DNA from 2 places in the Sinorhizobium sp. Y406 genome. Region 1 is predicted to be linked to the other one. Evidence: predicted binding sites of a transcription regulator. Region 1 holds the regulator's gene; the other holds the start of a gene.
The links. The regulator LexA, encoded in region 1, represses DNA repair genes until DNA is damaged. The targets are predictions, from matches to a motif close to TGTTCNNNNTGTGTTCNG.
Positions count from the first base shown of each region.

Region 2: the regulator LexA is predicted to act here: its motif matches at 3,015-3,032, upstream of AC4P1R_RS02155 (PA0069 family radical SAM protein).

Region 1 is NZ_CM178974.1:1,340,831-1,345,988, forward strand. It holds gene AC4P1R_RS06480 (YrbL family protein) at 1-618, opposite strand, end outside; tRNA gene AC4P1R_RS06485 (tRNA-Cys) at 798-871, shown strand; gene lexA (transcriptional repressor LexA) at 1,530-2,240, opposite strand; gene AC4P1R_RS06495 (hypothetical protein) at 2,417-2,584, opposite strand; tRNA gene AC4P1R_RS06500 (tRNA-Ala) at 2,797-2,872, opposite strand; tRNA gene AC4P1R_RS06505 (tRNA-Ser) at 3,008-3,095, opposite strand; gene AC4P1R_RS06510 (septal ring lytic transglycosylase RlpA family protein) at 3,384-4,424, shown strand; gene AC4P1R_RS06515 (D-alanyl-D-alanine carboxypeptidase family protein) at 4,482-5,158, shown strand, end outside.
Region 2 is NZ_CM178974.1:453,036-458,193, reverse strand. It holds gene AC4P1R_RS02175 (tetratricopeptide repeat protein) at 1-655, shown strand, start outside; gene AC4P1R_RS02170 (4-(cytidine 5'-diphospho)-2-C-methyl-D-erythritol kinase) at 663-1,574, shown strand; gene moaB (molybdenum cofactor biosynthesis protein B) at 1,581-2,123, shown strand; gene AC4P1R_RS02160 (glycosyltransferase family protein) at 2,389-2,922, opposite strand; gene AC4P1R_RS02155 (PA0069 family radical SAM protein) at 3,097-4,254, shown strand; gene rnhB (ribonuclease HII) at 4,566-5,158, shown strand, end outside.

The DNA.
Region 1 (5,158 bases):
GAAAATGCGCAACGGGCTTTTTTCACCGGTCCCGTCGATGCACATCAGTTCCTCAAAACAGCGACGGTCCGTCACTACGAAGTTGCCGGCATTGCAATCCATCAGCACGATGTGAAGCCGGCGACAGCGCTCGAAAAGTTCGTCAATCATCGCCAGGTGCCTGGCCGTCAACCGCCCCGCCAGCGCCAGGTCGCGCAAGGTTGGGGCCAACTGTCCGTTTGCCATAGTGATCTTCTCGACCACGAGACCGAGGCCGTGTTCGGTCTGAACGAAGCCCAGCACTCCGGGGATGGGGAGATCGGCTGTGTCGGACAGGGTGAACTTTCGGGCCTGTTCGATAAACTCGTCGACTTCGCGTCGAAATGTCCGGTAGGCACCGAACCGCTTGAAGCGATCGATGAAGCGCAGCATCCGCGTCGATTGGCGCTCGCCGCTGTTGCCCCTGATTCTGAGAACCTTGACCAGAATATTCGGGTAGAGGTCATGCTCGAAAACACACCGCTGGTGCCCGCCTGCACATTGGTGCCAGTCGGAAAGGGAGATCTTGCCGTCGAACATGTCCTCGCCCATTAAGTGTGAAAGTTTTGTGACAAAACAGGGCCGGTTGAGGAAAATCAAGGAAAATCCTACCTTATGGGTGAGTTTATTGCGATCGAACTGGGAGGCTGGGCATTCCAGTGTCCAACCTCCTTTTACGATGGGCCGAGACGAGGGGTGCGTTTTTCGGAAATTGCCTCTTGCGGTTCATCTCGAATGATTCTAAACGCTCGCCACGACTTGATATTTCTTGTCGATGAGGCCTCGTGGCGGAGTGGTGACGCAGAGGACTGCAAATCCTTGTACCCCGGTTCAATTCCGGGCGAGGCCTCCAAATTCCCCTGATGATCCGGCTGGTGGCACCGATGTGCGCCGGCAAATTTCTTGGCAAGTGATCTTCAGCCGCTGCGGCAACGGCCGCTTGCCTGCAGAATGTCGATTCCGGCCTGACCGGGCCGCCGCTTCACCACCGCCTGATCGTCGGAGCGCGTTGGTCAGGCGGAATCGCCCGCCGCATGGTCAAGCGATACCGCGAGCGTGGCCGCGAGAACGGTGTGCACGCAATCCGATCCAGCAAGACTCCATAGGCAGCGCTTTGGAGGAACTTTCATCGGACCCATGGATCGCGTCGAGATCGCAACAAGGAGGAGAGTCCATGGGCAAACCCAGGACCGCAGATCCGACCGGCCAAGCCATGCCGTCTCCCACATGAAAGCCGAACCCGAGGGAGATTGAGCTGGGCCCGAAACCGATACGATAACCGGGGAGAATACCCGTGGCGCCGACCGTCCACCTGCGGACGGCTCTACGCCCATGCGGGGATGCGGGGAGGCAGCCAGACGAAAGTACTCGGCGCTGGTCGGCCGCAACGTCCAGCGGAACGTCTACCGCCCAAGGCTTCGGACGATAACTGTTGCCCACTCGATCACGCACTGTGCGCTAATACCCATGCATCGGCCAAACGAAACGGCTCCGATCACCGGGGCGATGGGCTAGTGATACCGCCGTATCAGCCCGACCAGTTTGCCCTGGATTTTCACCCGGTCCGGTCCGAATATCCGGGTCTCATAGGCCGGGTTCGCCGCTTCGAGCGCAATCGACGCACCCTTCCGGCGGAATCGCTTCAGGGTCGCTTCTTCGTCATCGATCAGTGCCACGACGATATCGCCCGGACTGGCCGTGCTCGCGTTGCGGATGATCACGGTGTCGCCATCGAGGATGCCGGCCTCGATCATCGAATCGCCCTTGATTTCCAGTGCGTAATGTTCACCGTTGCCGATCATGTCGAGCGGAACGGAAACCTCGTGCGTATTGTTCTGGATCGCAGAAATTGGGACGCCGGCGGCGATGCGCCCCATCACGGGAACCGCAATCGAGGACGTCTCTGCGGGTGGCGCCTCGACCCTGGGCGCGGCAGATGGCTTGCCCAGGCTGCCCTCGATGACGCTCGGCGAAAAGCCGCGCCTTGGCTGCGCCGGTGTCGTATAGGCTTCCGGCAGCTTGATGACTTCAAGTGCGCGTGCCCGATTGGGAAGCCGGCGAATGAAGCCCCGCTCCTCGAGCGCAGTGATCAACCGGTGGATGCCCGACTTCGACGCAAGATCGAGCGCGTCTTTCATTTCATCGAAGGACGGCGGGACTCCCGACTCTTTCATTCGTTCATGAATGAAGAGAAGCAATTCCTGTTGCTTGCGGGTCAGCATGGCGCGTCACTCCAGAATCGCGAAACAAATCAAGAACAGACACTATCCGTTCCATTTGTGTTCCGCAAGTGCCTAACATTCCGTGAATATTGCCATGCTGAATTGGGCGGCGTCGCTTTGCCGGGGCCGACAAGCCATTGGGCTGTCGGGCGATGGAGCGTTGATGTGGCGCCCGATCAATAGGCGAGGCGCAGACCCCCGGGACTGAGAACGTCGAAGTCAGGCTCAGGGTAGGGGCCGTACCACTGCGCGTAGGTCGTGTTGCCCGTAGCGCCGGTGGTGGCGCATCCCCAAAGTGACAGGAGCGCCAATGCTGCAACCGCCATCAGAGTTTTAGAGGACATGATTTTCTCCACTCGCGGGAGTTGCCGACACGAAAAGATGCAGACCCCAACTGTCCCTCAATTCGCCAGCGATGGCAAGGAAACCTTGGTGGCCGAAACCAGCATTTTGTGTTCCCGGTAAACGACTTGGCGCAATGCGCCTCGGCGAAGAAACCTGCCGCCGCCGCCGGGCAGATCGGGCATCACGGCTCCGGGCTGGACAAAGAGAAGAATGGTGGAGTCGAAGGGAGTCGAACCCTCGACCTCCGCAGTGCGATTGCGGCGCTCTCCCAACTGAGCTACGACCCCGGCAGGCCTGGACTATATAGAAGAATTCCACGGCGCGCGCCAGCCCGCTCGGCTGAATTGGCCGAACGTGCTCGAGACGTCGGCAGACAGTCGAGTCCGAATGGGAGCAGGTGCCGGGTCGGACAAAGTTCACGCTGGCGGATGGGGTGGGATTCGAACCCACGGACGGTTGCCCGTCGCCGGTTTTCAAGACCGGTGCCTTAAACCGCTCGGCCACCCATCCGGGCAGCGCGTTATTGCGCGAAGTGCGGTTCGTTGCAAGATTTAAGCTCGCCGCCCGCACGAATTTCTTCGGCCTCTGCCGCTTGGTACTGCGCATCTCCGTCGGTCTGGTGTTTACGTTTTGTAAACCATAACGAGAAAAACCCGGCGCGATCTCGCCTTGAAATTCGTATTTTTGCCTTGTTGTTGTCATCATTACACGATTGTCCCTTTCCGGGACGTCGAAAGATCCGCGGGGGTGAAATGCGGATCGTTCGGGCACGAATTTTGCGAATGACCTTGGGGACAGATGATATCTCGTAGAAAAGCGGCATGCCTTGCGAGGGGATTGCGCCTCGCTGCAATTCCACTGCTTTGCGCAGCACTAGCGGCCTGCGGTTCGACGTCCAGCGTCAAGAAGAGCAAGTCGAGAAGCAAGGAATATTTCGCCGAATCGGTCTACGGGGTCAAAGCAAGTCCGCGAGTGGCCAACGGGCGCAACATTCCGAAGGGCGGCGGGCGATTCCAGGTCGGCAATGCCTATCAGGTCAAGGGCAAGTGGTATCAGCCGAAGGAGGAGCCGGGCTACAACAAGACCGGCATGGCCTCCTGGTACGGCTCGGCCTTTCATGGTCGGCTGACGGCGAATGGCGAGGTCTACGACAAGTATCACCTCTCCGCGGCGCATCCCACGTTCCCTTTGCCGAGCTATGCTCGCGTGACCAATCTCGAGAACGGCAGCTCCGTCATTGTGCGTGTGAACGATCGCGGGCCCTATGAATTCGGCCGGATCATCGATGTCTCCTCGAAGACCGCCGACCTGCTCGATATCAAGCGCAAGGGAAGTGCCCAGGTACGCGTGCAATATGTCGGCCGAGCCCCGCTCGAGGGCAACGACATGCCTTATCTTATGGCGTCTTACGTTACCAAGGGCGATCGCGGCCCTCGCATCGCGCCGGAAGGGCAGATCGCGACGGGGGTCATGGTGGCTTCGAACGAACCGCTGCGCGATCAGGCACAGGACCTTGGGACTCTGACGATTCCGGCGAAATCGACGCTTGGCGCAACGAGGTCGTTGAATGCGCTCACGGCGCCGCCTGCAGCGTCGCCGGCATCGGCCGCGCTTGCCGAGTTCATGATGCTGCCGGAGATCGGGCCGGTTCCCTCCGAGCGCCCGGAATGGATCCCGTTGCCGGATGGCAACATGGCCTATGCCGCCGCCTATGTCGAAGTCCGGGTCAGTGACAGGGCTTCGCCATTCGAACTGATCATGGCCGATCCGGACCCGCTGACGTCCGACTCCATTCGGGCCTACGCAAAGCGGCAGAACCGGGGCGTTCTGGCCGATTGACGCCGGTTGAATAGGTCTGGCGGCGCTGCTATGCCCGTGAAGAAACCGGAGTTTCTCATGCGCATTGTGTGGCTGGCGATCGTGGGTGTCCTTGCAGCGGTCGTCGCAGGTGATGCGGAGGCACAGGCGCCTGCCTTCGACACCAAGGCGAAACAGATCTATCTCGTCGATGCGGAGACCGGGAGCGTGCTCTTTGCGCGCGGCGAGAACGAGCCCGTGCCACCGGCGTCGCTTGCAAAGCTCATGACGATGGAACTGGTCTTCGAGGCCCTCGACAAGGGGGAACTGACGCCGCACGCGACCTTCGAAGTTTCGGAACACGCCTGGCGCACGGGCGGAGCGCCATCCGGCACCGCGACCATGTTTGCCGCGATCAAGTCGAAGGTCGCGGTCGCGGATCTCATGCAAGGTGCGATTGTACAGCTGGCGAACGACGCCTGCCTTGTTCTGGCCGAGGGAATGGCGGGCAGCGAGACGGCCTTTGCCGAACGGATGACGGAGCGGGCTCGCGAACTCGGCATGCCGGTCGCGACATTCAAGAACGCGACCGGACTGCCGGACCCCGGAAACAAGATGACCATGCGCGAACTCGTCACGCTTTCGCGGCATTTGCACGAGGCGCATCCGCATTATTACCGCCTCTATTCCCAGCCGGATTTCGAGTGGAACAAGATCTTCCAGCGCAACAAGAATCCGCTGATCGCCGCCAATGTCGGCGTCGACGGGCTGGCGAC
Region 2 (5,158 bases), 890 kb from region 1:
CGCCTATGGCAGCGTGCTTTCCGACGCCAAGGCGTACAAGGAAATGGGCGAGCTTTACGATCGTGCAGTCGAGGCGATCGGCCCGGTTCCGAAGCGTAGCGACTGGACCGTCTTCTTCCAGCGCGGGATCGCCTATGAGCGCCAGAAGCTCTGGGAGAAGGCAGAGCCGAATTTTCGCAAGGCTCTGGAGCTCAACCCCGACCAACCGCAGGTCCTTAACTATCTCGGCTACTCCTGGGTCGACATGAACATCAACCTCGAAGAGGGCCTGGAGATGATCCGTAAGGCGGTCGAGCTCAAGCCCGACGACGGTTACATCGTCGATTCGCTCGGCTGGGCCTATTTCCGCATGAACCGCTTCGAGGAGGCAGTGGGCGAGCTCGAGCGTGCGGCGGAGTTGATGGCCGGAGATCCGACGATCAACGATCACCTTGGCGACGCCTATTGGCGGGTGGGACGCAAGCTCGAGGCAGTGTTCCAATGGACCCAGGCGCTGGAGTTGGAGCCGGAGGAAGCGGAAATTCCGAAGATCAAGGCAAAGATCGAAAACGGATTGCCGCCTCTCGCGCAGACCGTTCCGGCTGCGGCGGATGCCAAGGAGACCCTGCCGAAAAAGGGCGCCGCGGAAACCGCTGCATCGGACAAGAAATCCTGATAACCGAATGCAGGCAGACGACCTCTCCGGCTTCGCACTGACCTCAGCGGCGCCGGCCAAGATCAATCTGGCGCTGCATGTCATCGGCCAGCGTGGCGACGGCCATCACCTCCTCGAAAGCTTGGTCACCTTCGCCGATCTCGGCGATCGGGTGGGCCTAGCACCGGCGGAGGCTGACCGCTTTACCGTCTCGGGCCGTTTTTCGCAGGACCTGGCGACCACGGCTCAGGGCCGGGATGGCAATCTGGTCCTGCGCGCTCGCGATCTCCTGCGCAGCGAACTGACCGGAAGGGGAGAATCCGCTGGCCCGGTCCATCTGCATCTTGAGAAGAACCTGCCGATCGCCTCCGGCATTGGCGGCGGCTCGGCAGATGCCGCCGCGACGCTCAAAGGGCTGCTTGCGCTCTGGGAAGCAAGTATCGCGCCCGAAGGACTGAACAAGCTCGCCCTCCAGCTCGGTGCCGATGTGCCGATGTGTCTCGAAGGCCGCGCGCTTATCGCAAGGGGAATCGGCGAAGTGATCACGCCGCTCCCCGCTTTGCCGTCCTTCGCGATCGTCCTCGCCAACCCGCTCGTCGCCATATCGACGCCGGTGATATTCAGGACGCTTGCCAGAAAGGCGAACCCGCCGCTGGTGCTGCCGCAAGGCATCGAAACAACCGAGGAGTGGCTGAGCGCTCTGGCCGGCATGCGCAACGATCTGGAGCCACCGGCTCGCGCCCTGGAGCCATCGATCGAACACGTGTCCGATGCCCTTAGCGCGGCCGGCGCAGACCTCGTGCGCATGTCCGGCTCGGGTGCGACCTGCTTCGGCCTGTTCCGCAGCGATGAAGAGGCGGCTGCGGCTGCACGGCGCATTTCCGCCGCCCATGCCGGGTGGTACGTTCTAGCCAGCCGCAGTTCCGGAAAGAGAGGATAAGGCCAGATGCCGGGAATCGACGAGACTCGCCACTTCATTCCCGTCGGCATCGCCGTCCTCACCGTCTCCGACACGCGTACGCGCGCGGACGACAAGTCCGGCGATACGCTGGAGACGAGGATCCGCGAAGCGGGTCATCTGCTCAAGGCCCGCGCAATCGTCCCTGACGAGCGGCAGAAGATTTACGATCAGGTGAAAACCTGGACGCTCGACCCCGAAATCGACGTCGTCATCACCACCGGCGGCACAGGCTTCACCGGCCGCGACGTGACGCCGGAGGCGCTGGAGCCGCTGTTCGAAAAGCGCATGGACGGCTTTTCCGAAGTCTTTCACCGCATTTCCTTCGACAAGATCGGCACATCGACGATCCAGTCGCGGGCAACCGGCGGGGTTGCGAACGCCACCTTAATCTTCGTGCTGCCCGGCTCGCCCGGGGCCTGCAAGGATGCCTGGGATGGAATCCTGAAACAGCAGCTCGACTATCGGCACATGCCCTGCAATTTCGTCGAAATCATGCCGCGACTCGACGAGCACCTGAAGCGCGGTTGAGGAAACTGTTCCCTTTGGAACAGCCGCCGGCGGAAAGAGCCGCTACCCTTGTTACGTTAGCTTCGCGCGGCCAGGTGACTATTCGCTTGGAATGAACGCGACGGCGCCTCTTTCCTAAAAATATGGGGAAGTAGGAGATATATAACATGCGCTCCACCCGGTCGGGGCATCATGGCAAAGATTTTTCGCGAGCAAGGTGATTTAAGAATGGCTTCGGGGGTGCCGCAAGGCACACCCCATATTCCGTGGGTCTGGGCAAGCTCGTTCAGGCGCGCTCGGCCATCCGGTGTCTCAGCGCCACCCATGCTGGAACGAGTTCCGTGCCAAGCTTGCGCACCGACCGCGCATTCGCGATATCGCTCAGCCGCATATCGGCACGCGCCATGGCGACGGCGTCAAGCTTTCGCATCAAGAATCCAGTCTCAAGCGGGGGCGCCCTCTTGGACAGCCGGCTGAGTAGGGGCCGCTTGTGCACTCTCGATGGAGAGAAGCGCGCCGGCGCCTTGTTGAGCGAGACATATTCGAGGAGTTCGTCGACCCAGCGGCCCACAGGACGGGCGCCCGGCTCGAGCAGCATCAGCCACTCGCCCCGTGCCGACCGCACGACATCGCCAAGGTCCCAGTCGACACAGAAGCGACAGCCCGCGGCGTCGGCGACATGCAGCGAGCCGTCCTTGGAACCGTGATCGAGTATGATGACGTCGCTGACGAGCCCTTCCACTGCACCCGTGACCAGTGCGGAAAGCGTTTGTGCCAGCTCCGCTTCATTGTCCCGCGTTTCCATAATGATCGTCAGCATAGCCGTTCCTAGCGCATTGCAGAGGCAAATACCACAAGATTACAGGGGCAAAGCCGACCGCCTCCTCCCGATGCCGAGATGACATGGAATTTTGTTCTTGATTTGTTCTGCTGTCTACGGTAGGAAAATAGTCAGAGCGGAACAGACTCGACTATCGGTTCCGAGGAGATTTCCATGAACGAGCTGTCTCAACTCAGGCGGGGCGCCTTTGCACCGGGCAACAGCGCCGAGATCGCCGACGCCATGGCCACCGCAAGCGGCGTCAGGATCGATGTCGACCGCCGCCGCGGGCGCGGAGCGGGCCTCAACATGTCAGGACGTTTCGAGCCCGTAACCCGTGAGACCTTCGATGATGGTTGGCAGACCATCGAGGATCTGCCGCCCTTCAAAACCGAGGTCCAGGTCGAGAAACCACGGTCGGTTATCACCCGCAACGAATCCCCCGATATTCCCTTCGACCGCTCGATCAATCCCTATCGCGGTTGCGAACATGGCTGCATCTATTGCTTCGCGCGGCCCACGCATTCCTATATGGGCCTCTCTGCGGGCGTCGACTTCGAATCCAGGCTGTTCGTCAAGCCAGACGCTCCGCGCCTGCTGGAGCGAGAGTTGGCACGGCCGGACTACAAGGTGCGGCCGATCGCGATAGGCACCAATACCGATCCCTATCAGCCGATCGAAAAGGAATGGCGCATCATGCGCCAGATCCTCGAAGTGCTTCAGTCGGCCAACCACCCGGTGATGATCGTGACCAAATCGGCCATGGTGGCGCGCGACATCGACCTGCTTGCACCGATGGCTGAGAAGGGCCTCGCGCGGGTCGGCATTTCGGTGACCACCCTTGACCGGAAGCTTGCACGCGCCATGGAGCCGAGGGCCTCGACGCCGGCCAAACGCCTCGAGGCGATGCGCGCGGTGTCCGAGGCCGGCATTCCAACCGCTGTTCTGGTTGCTCCGGTCATTCCCGCCTTGAACGACCATGAAATCGAACGCGTGCTGGACGCGTCCAAGGCGGCTGGCGCTGCCGAAGCAAGCTACGTGCTCCTGCGCCTGCCGCTGGAAGTGAGTCCACTGTTCCGGGACTGGCTGTTGAGAAACTACCCTGATCGCTACAGGCACGTAATGTCCCTTATTCGCTCGATGCGCGGTGGCAAGGACTATGACGCCGAGTTCGGCAAGCGGATGAAGGGCGCTGGCCCCTATGCCTGGCAGATCGGCCGCCGCTTCGACCTCGCCGCCAAGCGGCTTGGCCTCAATCTCGCGCGCCGCCAGTTGCGAAACGATATCTTCGTGCCTCCGCTCGGAATGGGGGTGCAATTGTCGCTGCTTTAAGGGCTCACGCGCATCTCCGAGACGCCGAGGCGGCAGTTCTCAAGCAGGCGCTGCTCCACAGCGGCGCGCGTCTTGGCAAACGCGCAAGTGTTGCCGTGGCCCTTGAGTCGAGGTCGCGTCAGACAGGCATGCAATAGATCTTGGAGCCACGTAACAGCGTCCGGACGGACCCATGGCGCCTTGAGCGCCGACAGGATTTCAGCTCCGGCGTCCTCCCCGCCTCAGGACGACGCCGGCTTTCCTCCCGGTCACCGCCGCACTCGTACCGGGGGGCTTGAAGGGAATCGGGCGAATATGCGAGGGTCCCCCGCATGTCACGTCGCAACCCGCCCGATTCCCTCCTTTTCCCTCTCCAACCGGTGATCCCGGATTTCGCTCTCGAACTGACGGCAAGGCGGGACGGCTTCTGGCCCGTTGCCGGTGCCGATGAAGTCGGCCGCGGGCCGCTCGCTGGCCCGGTGGTCGCCGCCGCAGTCATCCTTGATCCCGATGCCGTCCCTGACGGTCTCAACGACAGCAAGCTCCTGAGCGCCGAACAACGCGAAATGCTGTTCGACCAGATCATGGCGACGGCCACGGTTTCGATCGCGTCATCCTCGGCGAGACACATCGACACCAGCGATATTCTCAAGGCCAGCCTCGATGCCATGCGCCGGGCGATTTTCGGCCTGGCGACGGCGGCCCGCTTTGTCCTGATTGATGGGCGCGATGTGCCTCCGGGTCTCGCCTGTCAAGCAAAGGCGATCGTCAAGGGCGACTCGCGGTCGGCTTCAATTGCTGCCGCCTCGATCGTCGCCAAGGTCACGCGCGACCGCATGATGGCGCGCGCCGATTCTACCTTTCCCGCCTATGGCTTTGCCCTGCATGCGGGCTATGCGACAGTGAAGCATCGCACCGCTATCGA